Regions from separate parts of the Streptomyces sp. NPDC001770 genome, predicted to be linked through region 3. Evidence: riboswitches for the same ligand, from Rfam matches in the RefSeq annotation. Region 3 holds a riboswitch; each other region holds the start of a gene.
What was found. A riboswitch is a leader RNA that binds a small molecule or an ion and turns the genes downstream of it on or off. The one in region 3 is predicted to bind cyclic di-AMP.
Positions count from the first base shown of each region.

Region 1: linked by a shared signal. The riboswitch ahead of ACWCSV_RS33140 (M23 family metallopeptidase) and the one ahead of ACWCSV_RS30335 (M23 family metallopeptidase) in region 3 are both predicted to bind cyclic di-AMP.
Region 2: linked by a shared signal. The riboswitch ahead of ACWCSV_RS24270 (transglycosylase family protein) and the one ahead of ACWCSV_RS30335 (M23 family metallopeptidase) in region 3 are both predicted to bind cyclic di-AMP.
Region 4: linked by a shared signal. The riboswitch ahead of ACWCSV_RS08475 (LysM peptidoglycan-binding domain-containing M23 family metallopeptidase) and the one ahead of ACWCSV_RS30335 (M23 family metallopeptidase) in region 3 are both predicted to bind cyclic di-AMP.

Region 1 is NZ_JBSFFN010000064.1:18,774-23,726, reverse strand. It holds gene ACWCSV_RS33145 (PP2C family protein-serine/threonine phosphatase) at 511-1,638, shown strand; cyclic di-AMP (ydaO/yuaA leader) riboswitch at 1,931-2,084, shown strand; gene ACWCSV_RS33140 (M23 family metallopeptidase) at 2,096-3,151, shown strand; gene ACWCSV_RS33135 (aldo/keto reductase) at 3,383-4,330, shown strand; gene ACWCSV_RS33130 (PrsW family intramembrane metalloprotease) at 4,338-4,953, opposite strand, start outside.
Region 2 is NZ_JBSFFN010000029.1:76,637-81,589, forward strand. It holds gene ACWCSV_RS24260 (cytochrome P450 family protein) at 1-625, shown strand, start outside; gene ACWCSV_RS24265 (transglycosylase family protein) at 732-1,808, shown strand; cyclic di-AMP (ydaO/yuaA leader) riboswitch at 2,098-2,280, shown strand; gene ACWCSV_RS24270 (transglycosylase family protein) at 2,284-3,024, shown strand; gene eno (phosphopyruvate hydratase) at 3,375-4,661, shown strand; gene ACWCSV_RS24280 (FtsB family cell division protein) at 4,756-4,953, shown strand, end outside.
Region 3 is NZ_JBSFFN010000045.1:28,293-33,245, forward strand. It holds gene ACWCSV_RS30320 (bifunctional acetate--CoA ligase family protein/GNAT family N-acetyltransferase) at 1-107, opposite strand, end outside; gene ACWCSV_RS30325 (HPr family phosphocarrier protein) at 623-904, shown strand; gene ACWCSV_RS30330 (GntR family transcriptional regulator) at 1,071-1,766, opposite strand; gene ACWCSV_RS30335 (M23 family metallopeptidase) at 2,060-2,824, opposite strand; cyclic di-AMP (ydaO/yuaA leader) riboswitch at 2,838-3,005, opposite strand; gene ACWCSV_RS30340 (M16 family metallopeptidase) at 3,219-4,601, opposite strand; gene ACWCSV_RS30345 (M16 family metallopeptidase) at 4,628-4,953, opposite strand, start outside.
Region 4 is NZ_JBSFFN010000006.1:156,834-161,786, forward strand. It holds gene ACWCSV_RS08455 (aspartate aminotransferase family protein) at 1-198, shown strand, start outside; gene ACWCSV_RS08460 (helix-turn-helix domain-containing protein) at 270-878, shown strand; gene ACWCSV_RS08465 (DUF6126 family protein) at 952-1,137, shown strand; gene ACWCSV_RS08470 (tyrosine-protein phosphatase) at 1,158-1,967, opposite strand; cyclic di-AMP (ydaO/yuaA leader) riboswitch at 2,379-2,549, shown strand; gene ACWCSV_RS08475 (LysM peptidoglycan-binding domain-containing M23 family metallopeptidase) at 2,555-3,457, shown strand; gene ACWCSV_RS08480 (SGNH/GDSL hydrolase family protein) at 3,638-4,462, shown strand; gene ACWCSV_RS08485 (STM4011 family radical SAM protein) at 4,496-4,953, opposite strand, start outside.

The sequences.
Region 1 (4,953 bases), on a different contig from region 3:
AATCCTGTCCCCGCTACTGAAGGCCCGGGCCCGGCACGCACAGCGTGCCGGGCCCGAGTCGTTTTCTCGGGTGTGCGCCCGCTCGTCGCCCGCTCGGCCCTGCGTCCGGTCGCGTACGCGCTCCGGCGGCATAACGATCTGCCGGACCGGGCATGAACTGGTCCATCCAGGAAATGCCTCGCACGCCTGCGCGGTCCGTGTCGCCCGGCCGAACGCGTGGACGGGCGCCCGGACGGCCGGGGCAACCGGTCAGCCGCTTCCATGCGCGGCGTGCAGGGGCTCGCGGCGCGGCGCGGAACTCATTGCCTCGCCGGTCCTGACCACCCGGCGTGCGCCGGGTGGCGGGGGGCGCTCACAGGGGAGTCGTGCGCTCCCCCCTATGGACGACGAGGAGTCGCCGCGCGGCGCGGTTCGGGCCAGCCTGGGCGGGGCGCGGTAGGTTCCGCAGCCGTGGCGGGACAGGGCAGGAGAAGCGCAGAGGTGGGGAAACCGCTGTACGAGCATGGCTGGATGGCCGGGGGTGTGGGCGCCCGGCGTTTCGTACGGATGCTGCCTGCCCTGCTCATCGTCGGCGGACTCGTCTTCGACATCGCGTCACCGCCCCGCTTCACGGCGGTGCCCCTCTTCGTCGCCGCCCCTCTCATCGCCGCGCCGTTCGCCTCCCGGGCGGGGACCATCCGGGTCGGTGTCGCCTCGCTCGCCGCCGTCATCGTGATGCGGGTGTACGTGGGCACCATCGGGCAGATCGTCCCGATCATCGAGACGCTCACCGTGTTCACCACGGCCGTGCTGGCGCTCGTCATCAACGGAGTCGTACGGCGCGGCAACGAGCAGCTCGCCTCCGCCCGGATCATCGCGGAGACCGCCATGCGCGCGGTGCTGCCCGTCCCGGCCGAACGGGTCGGCGGGCTCCATGTCGCCGCGCGGTACGAGGCGGCGCAGGCGGACGAGTACGTCGGCGGCGACCTCTTCGCCGTCGCGGACACCCCGTACGGCGTACGCCTCGTGCTCGGTGACGTACGCGGCAAGGGGCTCGACGCGGTCGAGGCGGTGGCGGTGATCATCGGCGCCTTCCGGGAGGCCGCCGAGCAGGAGGAGACGCTGGAGGGCGTGGCGCAGCGGCTGGAGCGGGCGCTGGCCAGGGACGCCGCCCGGCGCGGGGGGCTGGACCCGGTGGAGGGGTTCGTCACCGCGGTGCTCGCCGAGATCCCGCAGGGCTCCGCGACCTTGCGGATCGTCAACCGGGGTCACCCCGAACCGCTGCTGCTCCATGCCGGAGGAGCGCTGGACGTGCTGCGGCCGAGCATGCCCGCGCTTCCCCTCGGCATGGCGCTGGGCGCCTGGCCGGACCAGGTGGACGAGTGGGAGCTTCCGCCGGGCGCGACCCTGCTGGCCTACACGGACGGGCTCTCCGAGGCGCGTGACCGGGCGGGCGTCTTCTACGACCCGGCGGAGCGGCTGCGCGGGCGGATCTTCCCTGGTCCGGACGAGCTGTTGACGGCACTCACCGACGACGTCCGGCTGCACACCGGGGGCCGCTCGACGGACGACCTGGCGCTGCTCGCGGTCGCCCGGCCGGCGGAGGACCAGCCGGAGCGCCGGACCACCGTGCCGATCGTGGGCCGAGGGGGCGGCTGACGTGGTGGTGCGGGCCATCGTCCCGAGGCACTCCCGGGCTGCTCCGGGCCCACTGGGCGGGTGCGGCGACGGTCCGTAGCAGGCCGGTGCCGCTCGATAACATATGACACACCGTCAGAAAAGCAGGAGCGCACCGACAGTCCGCAAGTCGCCCCGATGAGTGGTGATATGCGGTGGTAAATCCCGCCCCGAAGTGGGAATGATCAAGGGGAACGGCTTGGAATCGGAGCCGTCTGTCTATTAACGTTCGATAACGCAGCGCGGTCGTCCCAGCCGTCGTCAGAGACGGCGCCGTGCGCGAGCGCCGAATTCCGCGAGGGAACCGGGGAACCACCTTCTTGGGGTGAATCGGGCACCTGTGTCTCGTCAGAGACGTCAGGCGCCCGTAGGAGACCTTCCTGCTCCGAACCCGTCAGCTAACCCGGTAGGCGAGAAGGAAGGAAAGGAGTGCGCCCCCGTGGCGTCCAACCAGCCTGCCCCAGAAGCCCCGTCACCCTTTGCCACCCTCGACGGTTTCGGTTCCCCCGGCGACTCCGACAAGGCGTGGGAGGAATGGAACCCCACCGAGGATTCCCTCCGCCCCGTACGCGGCCGGCACCGCGTGGCGAAGCAGCGTGGTCTCGCGCGTAGTTCCACCGTCCTCGGGGTCGGCGTCATCGCGGCCGTCGGTGCGGGCGGCATGGCCACCGCGCAGAGCAAGCCGCCGGTCTCCATCTCCCTTCCCGATTCGCTCGCGGACAACCTTCCCGACGTCAAGTCCGTGCCCGGGCTGGGCGCTCTGTTCACCGCGGCCGAGTCCGACGACACCCCCGCCCCGGTGGCGGCGGCCGCGCCGTTCACCACGGCCGGGCTCACCACGGCCGAGACCGAGCAGGGTGCCACCGACGCGGGCGAGGCCCTGCGCGCCCGTATCCTCCAGCAGGCGGAGCAGCAGCAGTCCGCCGCCGACGCGGACGCGAAGGCGGCCGAGGAGGCGGCGGCCGCCACCAAGGCCGCCACCGAGGCGAAGAAGCAGCAGGACGAAGCGGAGGCGAAGGCCGCCGCCGAGAAGAAGGCGGCCGAGGAAGCCGCGGCGAAGAAGGCCGAGGCCGAGAGACTCGCCAAGCTCGCCGCCGCCTACTCGCTCCCCACCTCCGCGTACACGATCACCTCAACCTTCGGCGAGGCCGGCACGATGTGGGCCTCCGGGCAGCACACCGGCCTCGACTTCGCCGCGCCGACCGGCACCCCGGTCAAGGCCGTGCACGGCGGAACGGTCAAGTCCGCAGGCTGGTCGGGCTCGTACGGGTACCGCACGGTCCTGGAGCTCGAGGACGGTACGGAGATCTGGTACTGCCACCAGTCCTCCATGGACGTGGTCGTCGGCCAGCAGGTCAGCACGGGCGACACCATCGGCCGCGTCGGAGCCACCGGCAACGTCACCGGCCCGCACCTCCACCTCGAAGTCCACACCCCGGACGGCACCGGCATCGACCCGATGGCCTGGCTGACCGGCAAGGGCCTCGCGGTCTGACGCTCGGCGTACCGCTCACCCCCGATCGCCGGCAGCCCTGACGCTCTACCCCCCCAGGACGTCAGGGCTGCCGGTCTCTTCCCCCTCCCCGGACCACGGGCTCCGGACGGGCTGCGGACAGGCTCCGGACGGGCTGCGGACGGGCTCCGGACCGAGGCCCCCGTCGGTGGCCGGCCACGATCGGAGCCCCGGACCGGAATACGTCCGTCCGTCCGCTCCGTTGAACCCCTCATGACTTCTTCTCTCCGCAAGCTCGGAACGTCCGGCCTCGAGGTCTTCCCCCTCGCCCTCGGCGGCAACGTCTTCGGCTGGACCGCCGACGAGGCCCAGTCCTTCGCGGTCCTCGACGCCTACACCGCGGCCGGCGGCAACTTCGTCGACACCGCGGACGCGTACTCGGCCTGGGTCCCCGGCAACCAGGGCGGTGAGTCGGAGACCCTCATCGGCAAGTGGCTCAAGGCCCGCGGCAACCGCGCCGACGTCGTCGTCGCCACCAAGGTCGGTGCCCACCCCGCGTACCGGGGGCTCGCCACCGGCACGGTCAAGAGTGCGGTGGAGGAGTCCCTGAGGCGGCTCGACACCGACTACATCGACCTCTACTACACCCACTACGACGACGAGAGCGTCCCGGTGGAGGAGATCGTCACCGCCCTCGACCAGCTGGTGAAGGAGGGCAAGGTCCGCGAGATCGGCGCCTCCAACATCAGCCCCGAGCGCCTGCGCGCCTCGCTCGCGTTCTCCGAGCGCGAGGGGCTGGCCCGGTACGTCGCCCTCCAGCCGCACTACAACCTGGTCTCCCGCGACACCTACGAGGGCCCCGCGCAGGACCTCGCCGCCGAGACCGGTCTCGGCGCGGTCCCGTACTTCGCGCTGGCCTCCGGTTTCCTCACCGGCAAGTACCGGCCCGGTACGCAGGTGGAGAGCGCCCGCGCCGAGAAGGCCGGAGCCCACCTGGAGTCCGAGCGGGGGCAGAAGGTGCTGAGCGCGCTCGACGCCGTCGCCGAGGCGCACGGGGCCGAGATCGCCACCGTCGCGCTGGCCTGGCTCGCGTCCCGCCCCACGGTCGTGGCGCCGATCGCCTCGGCCCGTACGCCCGAACAGCTCCCCGCACTCCTCGCGGTCGCCGACCTCACGCTGACCGGCCAGGAGCTGGACCGGCTCACCGAAGCCTCCGCCTGAGCGCGGCCTACTGCGGCGGGTGCAGATAGGGGTTGTGCCCGCCGTACTGCCGGTGCGGCGGCGGCTGTTGCGGGGCGGGGGCCGGTGCGGGCGCCGGGCCCGGGGTTGCCCGCCGCCCGGGGGCGTACGAGGACGCCGGACCGGTTCCGTACGGCGCCGGGGGCGCGTAGCCCCGGGCCGGGTGGGCGCCGCGCGCCGCGTGGGCACCGCCGTGTCCGGCGTGCGCTCCGGGGCCGTACGGGACGGGTGCCGGGCGGCGGACGGCCGGGCGGAACACGCTGCGGGCCGCCTGGCCCAGTGCGGGGGCCGCGACGTCCCGGCGCTCCCACAGGTGGTGCAGCAACTCCTGCTCGCGCGCCGCGAAGTCGGCGCCCACCGCACCGCGCCGGGCGTCCCGCCGCAGCGCGGCCAGCGAGGTCGCGAACGACTCGTACTCCGCGACGGCACGGGCCGCCGCCCGGCCCCGGGCCCGGTCGGAAGCGCCGTGCCAGTGCCGTGCCAGGTCACGGGCCATGCCCCGGGCGCGCATCGAGCCCAGCGCGAGCGGCTCGGCCGGGGTGAGCCAGCCGGCCACCGCGTACGCCGGGAACTCGGCGGCGAGGGTCCGCAGTTCCCGCCTGCGC
Region 2 (4,953 bases), on a different contig from region 3:
CATCAGGACCAGCGACCACGGCGAGCACCTCACGGAGAACGAGGCCGCCGCCATGGCCTTCATCCTTCTCTTCGCCGGCTTCGAAACCACCGTCAACCTCATCGGCAACGGCACCTACTCCCTGCTCCGCAACCCCGGGGAACGCGCCCGGCTGGAAGCGTCCTTGGCGGCGGGGGAGGAGGGGCTGCTCGCCACCGGCATCGAGGAGCTGCTCCGCTTCGACGGCCCGGTGGAGCTCGCCACCTGGCGGTACGCCACCGAACCGCTGACCGTCGGCGGCGAGGAGATCGCGGCCGGCGACCCCGTCCTCGTGGTGCTCGCGGCGGCCGACCGCGACCCCGCGCGCTTCGAGGACCCCGACACGCTCGACCTCGCTCGCCGTGACAATCAGCACCTCGGCTACGGCCACGGCATCCACTACTGCGTAGGTGCGCCGCTCGCCCGGCTGGAGGGCCGGACCGCCCTCGCGACCCTGCTGAGACGTCTTCCTGACCTGCGTCTTGCGGGAGAAACCACCGATTTGCGGTGGCGCGGAGGGCTCATCATGCGTGGACTGCGCACCCTTCCGGTGGAGTTCACACCGGGACCGGCGCTCGGCGGAAGTGACGCTCCGTCAACACTGTGATGTTCACGTGATCTGCGAGGCATCGACTTGTGACACACGTTCGAGTCCCGCTAGGTTCACGGTTCGACGCATCAGTTCACCCGTCAGTCACACGGAAGGCACTCCCATGGGCTCCGCGAACGGCAGACACCGCCGCCCTCGCCAGGCACCCGCCATCGTCGTCGCAGCCGGCGTGACAGGCTCCGCCCTGGCGATTCCGCTCCTCGCCGCGGGCAGCGCCGGCGCCGCGGACGCGACCACCTGGGACAAGGTCGCCGAATGCGAGAGCGGCGGCACCTGGAGCGCCGACTTCGGCAACGGCTACTACGGCGGACTGCAGCTCTCCCAGGAGACCTGGGCGGCCTACGGCGGTACGGACTACGCGCAGCGCGCGGACCTCGCCAGCCGCACCCAGCAGATAGCCGTGGCGGAGAAGGTGCTCGACGCCAAGGGCCCGCAGGCGTGGCCCGGGTGCGCGGTCATCTCCGGTCTCGCGCCCGTCGGCTCGCTCATCGGCGTGGACCCGGGCTCCGTCTCCGACGCGGGCGCCTCGGCCGGCACGATCCCGGACGCGGACGGCGCACCCGCCTCGGCCGGCACCACGGAGTCGACGGACACCTCGGGCTCGGCCGGTGCCTCCGGCTCGACCGGCTCGACCGGGAGCAGCGCCACGCCGAGCCCCGACGCCTCCGTCACCCCCTCGCCCTCCGGCTCGGCCGTCCCGGGCAGCACCACGCCCGGCAGGAGCGGGGCGAAGGGCGGCGCGTCGGCCGGTACGACGGACGGCGCGACGGACGCGGCGACCGGCGACACCACGACGGGCGGCAAGCACCGCGGGACGCCCGACCCGGACGAGGCCGCCGCCGACGCCTCGCGCGACTCCGGCCGGCACGCCTCGCGCGGCGACAGCGACGCGCGGGACGACACGGCGCTCGCGACGGACGGGACGTACACCGTCCAGTCCGGGGACAACCTCTGGGCGATCGCCGACGCGCAGCACCTGTCGGACGGCTGGACCGAGCTCTACCAGGCCAACGAGGACGTGATCGGCTCCGACCCCGACCTGATCCTGCCCGGCCAGGAGCTCGACCTGACCACGCAGACGGCCACCGGAACGACGTCGACCGCTTCCACGACGACCGCGACCACTTCCGACACGCCGGAGACCGTTCCCGACACGGCGGAGACCGCTCCCGCCAACTGATCAAATTCGGGAAAACCGCCCGAAAAGAGGGGCAGTTAGGGGGCCTATGTCCACTTTTGCGAAAGTGAGACATGGGTCTCTTCGCTGTTTCGGCGTGTCGTGGTCACGGGGGTTCGCGGATGTCCGCTTTGACCTGCGGAAACGGTTATTCAGGCATGGCCAGTAAGGTCTGATTGTCTGATATGTCCATCATTGAATGTGGGGGTTCCCTCTGTTTACGGTCAGAGCCGCTCGCACCGCGGGCCCCGTCGACCGTCACGCCGAATCCTGCCGTCGGTCGAAGGGAACAGACGCGAAAGCGCCGTAGGCAGGAGCGGGGGACCCAGGTAAGCCGCCGGAATCGGACGGCCCGTCGGAAACGGCGGGCGGGCCGGGACCAGCTAGGGGTGAAGCCACACGCAAGGACGTGTGGCCGGGCAACTCATTGGCCCGAACCCGACAGCTCACCTCGTAGGCGTCGGTGAGGAGATCTTCCATGCTGCTGTCCAGCAAGGGTAAGCACCGCCGCTCGTCCAAGGCCGTCCGTGTGGCCACGCTCGCCGGCGTAGCCGGTGCCGCCATCGCCCTTCCGCTGATGGGCGCCACCAACGCCTCCGCCGCCTCCGTCGCCACCTGGGACGCCGTCGCCCAGTGCGAGTCCGGTGGCAACTGGTCCATCAACACCGGCAACGGTTACTACGGTGGCCTCCAGTTCTCGCAGTCCAGCTGGGCCGCCGCCGGCGGTACGAAGTACGCTCCCCGCGCCGACCTGGCCACCAAGGAGCAGCAGATCGCCACCGCCGAGGTGCTCCTCGACCTCCAGGGCCCGAGCGCCTGGTCCTGCGCCGGCGCCGGAAACCTCACCAACGACGGTGTGGACCCGGGCGTCGACACGGGCTCCTCCTCCGCGAGCACCGGCACCTCCGCGAACGCCGGCTCCACCGCGACCGACGACAGCGCCTCCACGGCGACGCCGGACCGCTCCACCGACTCGCAGGCCGCCTCCCGCAGCGAGGAGCGCCCCGCCGCCGAGAAGTCCGAGACCGTCACCACGCCCACCGGTGACAAGGTCGAGAAGGGCGACGGCGAGTACAAGGTCGTCACCGGCGACACCCTCAGCACCATCGCCGAGAAGCAGGGCGTCAAGGGCGGCTGGCAGAAGCTGTTCAAGCTGAACCACGACATCGTCGACGACGCCGACCTCATCTTCCCGGGTCAGCAGCTCCACCTGAAGTAGTCACGAACCTCTCCTCCCCGGAACGGGGGTGTCCGGCGGCACCCCTTTCCCACTCCCTGGCCCGGCGCGCACTCCCCCCGCACGCCGGGCCAGGGCCTTTTCCCGGAGCACCCCGGCCCCGGGGGGAGGGGAAGCCGGCCCTCGAAGAGGAGAAGGAGGAGCCTCCTTCCCCGGCCGTACGGCAGACCGCCGGACGCCGTATCGCCACACGTTATGTTCCGTACGGAAACAATGTGTAGGCTCGCCGTGTCACTGGACGGACGGTCGGCTGGCCGATGTCCTGTGTCCGGTTAGGCTCTAGTCGCAAGGCTCAAGAGCCCCGCACAGTCAGCGTCACATCCCAGAAGGAGATGCTCGTGCCGTCCATCGACGTCGTCGTAGCCCGGGAAATCCTCGACTCGCGGGGTAACCCCACGGTCGAGGTCGAAGTTGGTCTCGACGACGGCAGCACGGGCCGTGCTGCCGTTCCGTCCGGCGCATCCACCGGCGCGTTCGAGGCCGTCGAGCTTCGCGACGGTGACCCCAAGCGTTACCTGGGCAAGGGTGTCGAGAAGGCCGTCCTCGCCGTCATCGAGCAGATCGGCCCGGAGCTCGTCGGCTACGACGCCACCGAGCAGCGCCTGATCGACCAGGCGATGTGCGACCTGGACGCCACGGAGAACAAGGGCTCGCTCGGCGCCAACGCCATCCTCGGCGTCTCGCTCGCCGTGGCCCACGCCGCCTCCGAGGCTGCCGACCTCCCGCTCTTCCGCTACCTCGGCGGCCCGAACGCGCACCTGCTGCCCGTTCCGATGATGAACATCCTGAACGGTGGGTCGCACGCCGACTCCAACGTCGACATCCAGGAGTTCATGATCGCCCCGATCGGCGCGGAGTCCTTCTCCGAGGCCCTTCGCTGGGGTGCCGAGACCTACCACACGCTGAAGAAGGTCCTGAAGACCAAGGGCCTCTCCACCGGCCTCGGCGACGAGGGCGGCTTCGCCCCGAACCTCGAGTCCAACCGCGCCGCCCTCGACCTCATCGTCGAGGCCATCAAGGAGGCCGGCTTCGTCCCCGGCCGCGACATCGCGCTCGCGCTCGACGTCGCCGCGTCCGAGTTCTACAAGGACGGCAAGTACGAGTTCGAGGGCAAGTCCCGCTCGGCCGCCGAGATGACCGAGTACTACGAGGAGCTCGTCTCCGCGTACCCGCTGGTCTCCATCGAGGACCCGCTGTACGAGGACGACTGGGCCGGCTGGAAGGTCATCACCGACAAGCTCGGCACCAAGGTGCAGATCGTCGGCGACGACCTCTTCGTGACCAACCCCGAGCGCCTCGCCCGCGGCATCGAGGAGGGCTCGGCCAACGCCCTGCTCGTCAAGGTCAACCAGATCGGTTCGCTGACCGAGACCCTCGACGCCGTCGAGCTCGCCCAGCGCAACGGCTTCAAGTGCATGATGTCCCACCGTTCCGGTGAGACCGAGGACGTCACCATCGCCGACCTCGCGGTCGCCGTGAACTGCGGCCAGATCAAGACCGGCGCCCCGGCCCGCTCGGACCGCGTCGCCAAGTACAACCAGCTGCTGCGCATCGAGGAGATCCTCGACGACGCCGCCGTGTACGCCGGCCGCTCCGCGTTCCCCCGCTTCAAGGGCTGATCCACTGCCCGTGAGGGCACCAGCCTCCGTCCGTCCCCGCACTCGGTCCCGTACCGTGTGCGGGGACGGACGTGCGTGACGGGGAGGCATGAACATGGCCGTGAAGGACCGCGACCGGTTCTCCACCGCGACCAGGCTGCGGCTGCTCGGCGAGCAGACGGCGGCCCGCGTCTACCGCTCCCAGAACCGCCGCCAGGCCCACCGCTCCCGGCTCACCGGCCGCGCCGCGTTCCTGGCGCTCATCGTCTGCACCCTGATCGTGGCGCTGGCGTACCCCATGCGGCAGTACGTC
Region 3 (4,953 bases):
GGGGTGATGGGCCCGATCCGGGCGGTGCCGCCGTCCCGCAGCACCACGTCCGCCTCCCAGTGGTCGGGGTACGCGTGATGCGGACTCTGCTCCGGCGTGGGCTGCATGGGCAAAGCCTACGGCGGCTCCGCGCTCCGGGAGAGGTCCGCGCTGGCCGCCCCGCGCGCTCGGGGCATACGGACGGGTGGCCGGCCACCGGTACCGCCGCCGGACCACTATCCGCACGACCGCCCCCCGCGGTCGTCCGTACGACTGCTGCCCCTGCGGCCGTCCGTCGGGTTGGGGGCCGGTTACCCGTCCGGCCACGGTCCGGCCGACCCTGCGGACACCGTCAGGCCGCCGCACGGACACCGTCCGGCCGTCCGTGCGGTCACCGTCCGGCCGTCCGCACGGTCACCGTTCACCCCGGCCGCCGGACCGCCGTCCGGGGTGAACGTCCGGGCCGTACGGGCAACGTCGCGGCCTGGCACGGGTCGCGGCGGATTCGGTGCCGGGGCAGGCTGGGAAGCCCACCGGGCGCCTCCGCCGCCGGGAGGGTACGCAGGTCCGCACCCCCATGCCACAATGGTCTAGACAAATCAATTACCGGTCAGGACATCGCAGATTCACGAAGGGCAGAACCATGGTTGAGCGCCGCGTCAACGTCGGATGGGCCGAAGGCCTGCACGCCCGCCCCGCTTCCATCTTCGTCCGCGCCGCCACGGCCTCCGGGGTCCCGGTGACGATCGCCAAGGCCGACGGCAGCCCGGTCAACGCCGCGTCGATGCTCGCGGTTCTCGGACTGGGCGCGGAAGGCGGCGAGGAGATCGTGCTCGCCTCCGAGGCGGAGGGCGCGGACGTCGCTCTGGACCGGCTGGCCAAGCTGGTCGCCGAGGGGCTCGACGAGCTTCCGGAAACGGTCTGATCCCCCTTCCGCCGGACTCCGCGACGGAATTCCCCGCTCGACCGGGCCGCACCGTTCCTCACGGACGGGGCGGCTCAGTCATTTCTCGGGCAGCCGCGAGGACGGAATTCCGACAGCACGATAAAGCACATGCAATTCGCTCTGCTCTTTGTATACGGCGCCATTGTTAATGGCGGACACCCGAGGTGTTTACGGGATGTTGCAAAGTGCTCACCCTGGACTGTTTCACCGCTCGGAGCGGGCGGCGCGGCCGGTGTGCGGCCAGCGAACGCTCCGCGTGCTGCACGGCCAGCCCCCTGGCGCGCTCCGCGTCGCCCCGGGCCACCGCGTCCACGAGGGCGCCGTGCTCGGCCCACGACTCGACGGGGCGGACCGGCTGCTCGACGGCGTACATCCAGGCGATCTTGTGCCGGAGCTGAGTCAGCAACGCGATGAGCCCGGGGCTGCCGGAGGCCTGGGCGAGCGTCTCGTGGAACCAGCCGCCGAGGGAGCGCAGATCCTCCCCCTCACCCCGGCGGGCCCTCTCCTGTCCCAGTTTGACCAGTCCGCGCAGGACCTTGAGGTGCGCCTCGGTGCGGCGCTGCGCGGCCCGGGCCGCGCCCAGCGGCTCCAGCAGGAGCTTCACCTCCAGGAGGTCGGCCGCCTCTTGCTCCGTCGGCTCGGCGACGCAGGCACCGGCGTGTCTGCGGGTGACCACGAACCCCTCCGACTCCAGGGTCCGCAGCGCTTCGCGCACGGGCACGCGGGAGACGCCGTAACGCCGCGCCAGGAGCTCCTCGGTCAGGCGACTGCCGCGTTCGTAGACGCCCGAGACGATGTCGTCACGGATTGCCGTGCATACCGAGTGCGCGGGAATGCGCATGTCCGAACCTCCGCCTTAATCCCCGCGAAACGCGGCCGATCGAAGCCTGCACCGTGACTCTATTGCAATCTGAGTGAATTTCCGATGGCGTACCGGAATTCGCACATATCTTTTGCCTGCGGAGCGGGTGGCCGGAGAGGTTTCGGGTGATATGCCGAAGCCCCGGCGAGGGCCGGGGCTTCGGGACGATCCGGGGCTGCCCCACGGCTGCCCCACGGCCGCACCGCGAAGCCGAACAGCAAGGCGGCGGGGTCGGACCGCGAGGTCACGGGGTCGGACGGTGAGGCCGCAGGTCAGACGGTGAGGCCGCGGGCCCGCAGATACGCCACGGGATCCATGTCGGTGCCGTACTCCGGGCCGGTGCGCGCCTCGAAGTGCAGGTGCGGGCCGGTCGCGTTGCCGGTGGCACCGGAGAGGCCGATGCGCTCGCCGGAGGAGACGCGCTGGCCGACGAAGACACCGAGGGAGGAGAGGTGGCCGTACTGGGTGTACGTGCCGTCCGTCATCCGCAGCACGATGTTGTTGCCGTACGCGCCGCCCCAGCCGGCCTCGACGACCGTACCCGCGCCCACGGCGAGGACGGGGGTGCCGGTGGCGGCGTGGAAGTCGACGCCCGAGTGGCTGCCGGAGGACCAGAGCGAACCGCCCGACTGGTAGCCGGTGCTGATGTATGAGCCCGCGATGGGCAGGTGGAAGGAGTTCAGGCGGGCGCGCTCGGCGGCGCGGGCGGCGCGCGCCTTCTCCTCGCGGGCCTCCCTGGCCCGTGCGGCGGCTTCGGCCTTCGCCTTCGCTTCGGCCTTCGCCCTGGCCTCCGCCCCGCGCTGCTGGGCCGCCGCCTGGTCGGCTATCCGGTCCGCGATGGAGTCCCCGAGCGACACCGCCTCGATGAGGCCGGTCCTGCCGGGCGACGGAACGGTGGAGTCGGCGGCGAGGGCCGGCGAGGCGATCGAGCCGACGACGCCGGTGGCGGCGAGGGCCGCGACGCCGGCGAACCTGGCGGTGGAGCGCGTCGGACGGCCCGGGGCACGATGCGTCCCGGTGGCACGGGTGAACGCCATGGAGGAGCGGGTCCTTTCCTTCCTTCTCGCCTACCGGGTTAGCTGACGGGTTCGGAGCAGGAAGGTCTCCTACGGGCGTTCGCGCCTCTCACGAGACGCGGGTGCCCGATTCACCCCAGGGACTTCACGGGTCCCCGGCTCCCCAGGCTCGCGCCTGACGGGGACTCGGCGATGACTGCCCGGCACCGCGAGTGCGGTACACAGTCGGCGGACAGCCGGATCGACGCTAGGCCGCAGCGCTTTCGATCACCAAACGGACAGGAAGTTTTGTAGCGTATCCCACAGGGCAGACAGCCACTCTTCCTTCCAAAGAGGACAAACGCCGCGACCCCGGTGGGATCTCTCCCACCGGGGTCGCGGCCGGGGCGTACCCGGTCGTGTGGTTGACGGCCGGTCAGCCGCTGACGACCGTCACCTCGCCGATGCCCAGCGCACGGACCGGATCGGCGATCTGCGCCGCGTCGCCCACCAGAATCGTCACCAGCCGGTCCACCGGGAAGGCGTTGACCACCGCGGCGGTCGCCTCGACCGTGCCGGTCTCGGCGAGCCGCGCGTACAGGTGGGCCTGGAAGTCGTCGGGCAGCTGCTGCTCGACCTGGTCGGCGAGGGTCGCCGCTACGGAGGCGGCCGTCTCGAACTTGAGCGGGGCCACCCCCACGAGGTTCTGCACGGCGGTCTCGCGCTCGGCGTCGGTCAGCCCGTCCGCCGCGAGGGTCCGCAGGACCTTCCAGAGGTCGTCGAGCGCGGGGCCCGTGGACTCGGTGTCCACCGAGCCGCTGATGGCCAGCATCGCCGCACCGGCGGGGCCGGAGTCCGGACCGCCGGCCGTGGAGCGGAGCACCTGGGCGAAGGCGCGCACGCCGTAGGTGTAGCCCTTCTCCTCGCGCAGCACCCGGTCGAGCCGCGAGGTGAGCGTGCCGCCGAGGCAGTACGTCCCGAGGACCTGGGCGGGCCAGACGCTGTCGTGCCGGTCCGCGCCGATACGGCCGATGAGCAGCTGCGTCTGCACAGCTCCCGGACGGTTCACGATGACCACGCGGCCGGTGTCGTCCGCGGTGATCGGCGCCACCGGGCGGGGGCTGCCGGCGTTGCCCGACCAGTCGCCGAGGGTGTCGGCGAGCAGGGCGTCGAGGTCGATGCCGGTGAGGTCGCCGACGACGACCGCGACCGCGGTGGCGGGGCGGACGTGCGCGTCGTAGAAGGCGCGCACGGCGGCCGCGTCGATCCGCCGCACGGTGTCCTCGGTGCCCAGACGCGGGCGCGACATCCGGGCGGTGGCCGGGAACAGCTCCTTGGAGAGCTGCTTGGCGGCACGGCGCGCGGGGTTGGCCTGCTCGTGCGGGATCTCGTCGAGGCGGTTGCCCACCAGACGTTCGATCTCGCTGTCCGCGAAGGCGGGGGCCCGCAGCGCCTCGGCGACCAGCCCGAGCGCCTTCGCCAGGCGGGAGGCGGGCACCTCCAGGGAGACCCGGACACCCGGGTGGTCGGCGTGCGCGTCGAGCGTGGCACCGCAGCGCTCCAGCTCGGCGGCGAACTCCTCGGCGCTGTGCTTGTCCGTCCCCTCGGAGAGGGCGCGCGCCATGATGGTGGCGACGCCGTCCAGGCCCTCGGGTTCGGCATCGAGCGGTGCTTCGAGGTGGATCTCGACCGCGACGACCTGCTGGCCGGGGCGGTGGCTGCGGAGCACGGTCAGCCCGTTGGGCAGGGTGCCGCGCTCGGGGGCCGGGAAGGCCCAGGGTCGGGCGTCGCCCGGGGCGGGCTGAGGGTGGAAGTCCATGGCTACTCCAGTCACGGCGGCGTCGCTCACTTGGCGGCCTCCTCGTGGGCGTCGGCGTCCGCGCCGTCCTCGGCACCCGTCTCGTCGGCCGGTTCGACCGGCTCGTAGACCAGAACGGCGCGGTTGTCGGGACGCAGCGTGGCCGCGGCGACCTCCCGCACCTCGTCGGCGGTGATGTCGAGGACGCGCCCCACGGCCGTCAGCGCGAGCTGCGGGTCACCGAACAGCACGGCGAAGCGGCAGAGTTCGTCGGCACGGCCGGCGACCGTACCGAGACGATCCAGCCACTCGCGCTCCAACTGGGCCTGCGCGCGCTCCATCTCCTCCGGCGTGGGGCCCTCGGCGGCGAACC
Region 4 (4,953 bases), on a different contig from region 3:
AAGCACCGGATCCTCACCCAGGTCTCCGGCGACCACCTCGAAGTGATCAAGCTGATTCCGCCGCTGATCATCGGCGAGACCGAGGTCGACCGGTTCGTGACGGCCTTCGAGTCGGTCATGGACGACGCCCACAGCGGGGGCGGTCTGATGTGGGACTTCGGCCGCACGCTGGTGAAGCAGGCGGTGGCCAACCGCTGACACTTCCGAAGTGCTTTTGCCTCTGAGGCAAGAAATTTGCCTCAGAGGAAAGTCGGTGGCGCAATGGAGGCATGAATCCTCCTGACGGAGGGGTGGCCGACGACCTCCCCGGTGTCGCCCCCCGCCTGCGCGAGCTGCGCCGCAGCCGAGGCCTCACCCTGGAGGCCGCAGCGCAGCGCGCGGGACTCTCCCCGGCCCATCTCTCCCGGCTCGAAACGGGAAACCGGCAGCCCTCGCTGCCCGTGCTTCTCGGCCTCGCCAGGATCTACGGTACGACCGTCTCCGAACTCCTCGGCGAGATCCCCCCGGAACGCGACGCGATCGTGCGCGGCGGCCGGTTCGACGGGCCCGAGGCCGACGGATGGATGTACCGCCGGGCCGGCGGGCCCGGCCGCGCCATGCAGGCCCTGCGGGTGCGCGTCCCGTACGGCGCGCAGGGTGACCTGGTGCGGGTCCACCCGGGGGAGGAGTGGCTTTACGTCCTCGAAGGGCGGCTGCGGGTCAGCCTCGGCGAATCCACGCACGAGCTCGGGCCCGGCGACAGCGCCCACTTCGACTCGCTCACCCCGCACCGGATCGCCGCCGCCGGACCGGAGGGCGCCGAGCTGATCTTCGTGCACACCCTGTTGCAGAGCCCCGCCGCCGAGCTGTGCCTCGGCGACGGGACCCGCCGGCGCTGACCGCGCCCGGCACCCCGGTGCCGCGCCCATTCCTCGTACGCCCGGCCCCGGGCGCACGGCAGAGAGGACCGTCATGTCCGATTCGGAGCACTACGACCCGCTGACCCCCCGGCAGACCGGTGTCCGCGACACCCGGGACACCCAGGAACGGAAGATGCCGCGCGGGATGGTCATCCGGCTGGTCGCCTATCTGGTCGCCGGGCATGTTGTCGCGGCCTTCCTCTACATCCTGTTTGCCGTCGCCGGGGGCAACCAGTAGCGGAACCGTACGGACGCCGCCTACGCCTCGTCCAGCAGCCTCTCGCGCAGCCGCTCCCTGGTCTCGCCGGAGAGCCGCAGCCCCTCCGCGAAGTAGCGCTCCGACGTGCCCCAGTTCTCCTCGATGGTGGCGAAGGCGGCGTCCAGATAGTCGATGTGCGCCCCGAACAGCGGGTTGAGCAGGCTCATCACCTCGGTGGAGACCAGGGGGTCCGCGCTGTCGCCGCGCCGCAGGCGGTACCGGCGGTGGGCGTCGTTGGACTTGAGGTAGTCCGCCGCGATCGCCTCGCGCTCCACCCCGACCGCGAGCAGGGTCACCGCCATCGTCAGACCCGCCCGGTCCTTGCCCGCGGCGCAGTGCATCAGCGCCGGCACACTGTCCTCCGCCAGGGCGTGCAGGACCCGGCTGTGTTCGGCCGTGCGGTCGGTGATGATCGAGCGGTACGAGGCGAGCATCCGCTCCGTACCCTTGCCGTCGGCCAGCAGTGAGCGCAGCTGCGCGATGTCGCCCTCGCGCACCAGACGCCAGAAACCGGCCCCGTCGGCGGGGTCCGAGAGTGGGATGCGGACGTTGCGGACGCCCGGCAGCTCCACGTCGAAGCCGTCCAGCTTCTGGTCGGCCGCGTTACGGAAGTCGAAGACCGTGTGCAGGCCGAGCCGGCCGAGGAAGACGGCGTCCTCCGCGGTGGCGGCGGCGAGGTGGCCGCTGCGGAAGAGCCTCCCGTGCCGTACCCGCCGTCCATCGGTGGTGGGCAGCCCGCCCACGTCCCTGAAGTTACGGACCCCGCTCAGCTCGGGTTCGGCCGGCGAGAACTGCGGCACCTGCGTCACAGCGGCTCCTCGGTGCTTCTGCGCGCCGGCGCTGCTCGCCGACGTCGGCTCGTCGCGACCCTACGACATCGCTCCGCGGTACCGAAGGGGCGGCGGCAGGTCCTCGCGGACTGAAGAACCGTCACCAGTGATGTGCGCGACATGTCCGTATTGTACGGATTTCACGCAACATCATCCGTTTATAGGGGAGATGGCGGGTGATCTGGTGAGCGGGATCATATCCGTGACCGTGCGTGCCCGGGGCGCCGGAGGACTCTCCTTCCGTCGTGCGGAATGCCAAGATCCGTAATCCACGGAGGGTGACCGGAAAAGAGTGCTGAAATCGACGTGCGGATTCCGTTCCGCTTGTGATGGCTTGTTCCGTCCGGCCCGGCTCGATTACGTTCACCATCACTCCGGACGGACCGCCTAATCCTGCCGCCGCCCGGAATTCGCACTCACTATGCGTGGCAGGAGCGGGGGACCCAGGTAAGCCGCCGACCGGAGTTGTTCCGGCCGGCTCGGGGTGAAGTCGTGTTCAGCACGACCGGGCATCTCCAGCCCGAACCCGACAGCTCACCTCGTAGGCGCCGGAGAGGAATTCCCCCATGCCCATCCCGGGTAAGCACCGTCGTAAGAAGTCCGGCCCGATCGCTCGCGGCATCCTCGCCGTCGGAGCCGGCGGCGCCGTCGTCGCCCTGCCGCTCCTCGGAGCCACGGGTGCCCACGCCGCTGAGCAGTCGGCCCCCACCGCCGCCCAGTCCGCCCAGCAGTCCGCCAAGACCTACAAGGTCGTCCCCGGCGACTACCTGGCGAAGATCGCCGCCCAGCACAAGATCAAGGGTGGCTGGGAGAAGCTCTACCAGGACAACCGCGAGGTCGTCGGCGGCAACCCGAGCCTGATCCTCCCGGGCATGAAGCTGACGCTCGGCGCCCAGGCGTCCGGCTCGGCCTCCAGCGCGTCCTCCGCCAAGGCCGAGACCGCGAAGACCGAGACCGCGAAGACCGAGAGCAGCACCGCGGCCAAGACCGGGACGAAGGCCGCCCCGGCGGCCAAGACCGAGTCCGCCGCGACCACCACCAAGGCCGCCGACAGCAACAGCACCGGCTGGACCACCCCGGTCGCCAACGCGACCGTCACCACGCAGTACCACGCCTCCGGCTCCATGTGGTCCAGCGGTTACCACACCGGCTCCGACTTCAGCGCCGCCACCGGCACCGTCGTCCGCGCCGTCGGGCCCGGCACCGTCGTCTCCGCCGGCTACGACGGCGCCTACGGCAACGAGGTCATCATCAAGCACGCCGACGGCATGTACTCCCAGTACGCGCACCAGTCGCAGCTGATGGTCTCGGCCGGCCAGACCGTCACCGGCGGCCAGCAGATCGGCCTCTCGGGTGCCACCGGCAACGTCACCGGCCCGCACCTCCACTTCGAGATCCGCACCACCCCGAGCTACGGCTCGGACGTGGACCCGATCGCCTACCTGCGTTCGCACGGCGTCTCCATCTGAGACAACTCCCGATGACGGTCGTCACGATCCGTCAGGGCTTCGAGGGGCGGTACGCGCAAGCGTGCCGCCCCTCTACTTATTCCGGCTTTACCAAAAACTGACCGGGTGGGCTATCTCACCCCCCGTCAACCCCTTCTTACGGTCGCGTAGGTCACATTGGAAGAGGCAAGATATGTGGCCGTGGCAGACGATTCGAGAATCCAGAAGACAGACATCATCGGGTCGTACGCGGCGATCGGCGACAGTTTCACCGAAGGAGTCGGAGACCCCGGACCCGACGGGACCTATGTCGGCTGGGCGGACCGTTTCGCGGTTCTCCTGGCGGACCAGCTTCCCGTCCTCGACGAGGCGACGAGCTCCGATTCCCTGCGCGGGGAATTCCGGTACGCCAATCTCGCGGTACGCGGACGACTCCTCGACCAGATCGTCGAGGAGCAGATCCCCCGCGCCAAGGAGCTCGCACCGGACCTGGTGAGCTTCTGCGCCGGGGGCAACGACATCATCCGGCCCGGCACGGACCCGGACGACCTTGCCGAGCGCTTCGAGCGCGCGGTCGCCGACCTCACCAACGCCGTCGGCACCGTCATGGTCACCACCGGATTCGACACCCGTGGTGTGCCGGTCCTGCGCCACATGCGCGGCAAGATCGCCACGTACAACGTGCACCTGCGGGCCATCGCGGACCGCTACCACTGCCCGGTGCTCGACCTCTGGTCCCTCCGCTCGATCCAGGACCGCCGCGCCTGGGACGACGACCGGCTCCACCTGTCCACCGGAGGGCACACCAGGGTGGCACTGCGCGCCGCGCAGGTCCTCGGTCTGGAGATCCCGGCCGACCCCGACCAGCCGTGGCCCCCGCAGGTCCAGCGGAACACCTTCGAGGTGCGGCGCGACGACATCCACTGGGCACGCGAGTACCTCGTGCCGTGGATCGGCCGCCGGCTGCGCGGCGAGTCCTCCGGCGACGAGGTCGCCGCGAAGCGCCCGGACCTGCTGCCGCTCTGAGCCGCACACGTGCCCGCCGCGACGCGCCGGGCGCTACACCAGGGGAAGCCGGAGACGTGACGGGCCCGCCGCGGCGGGCCCGGCCGGCGTCGCCGGAACCCGCTCCAGGACACCTCCGGCGAACACGTCGTACAACGGCAGCGACTCCAGGTGCACGTACCCGATGTGGCAGTCGCAGACCGCCAGCGGGCAGGTCCTCGGGCCGAGCGCCCGGCGGTAGCTCCCGTCGTAGAGACTGCCCAGCTCCGCCTTGACGAAATGGCACCGGCGCACGGTGCCGTCCCCGTCCACCGAGATCACCGACTCCCCGGTCCGGCACGGCAGCCCCGCCGAGCGGTGCGGATGCCGGCTGTACGGGAACAGCGGGTCGAGCGCCGTCCAGCGCTCCGCCTCCGCGTCCGTGTACGTACGCCCCTCGGCGGCGTTCACCCACAGGTACACCGGCTCCGGCAGGTCCGCCCGCAGCCTCCGTGCCTCGGAAAGGTGTTCCT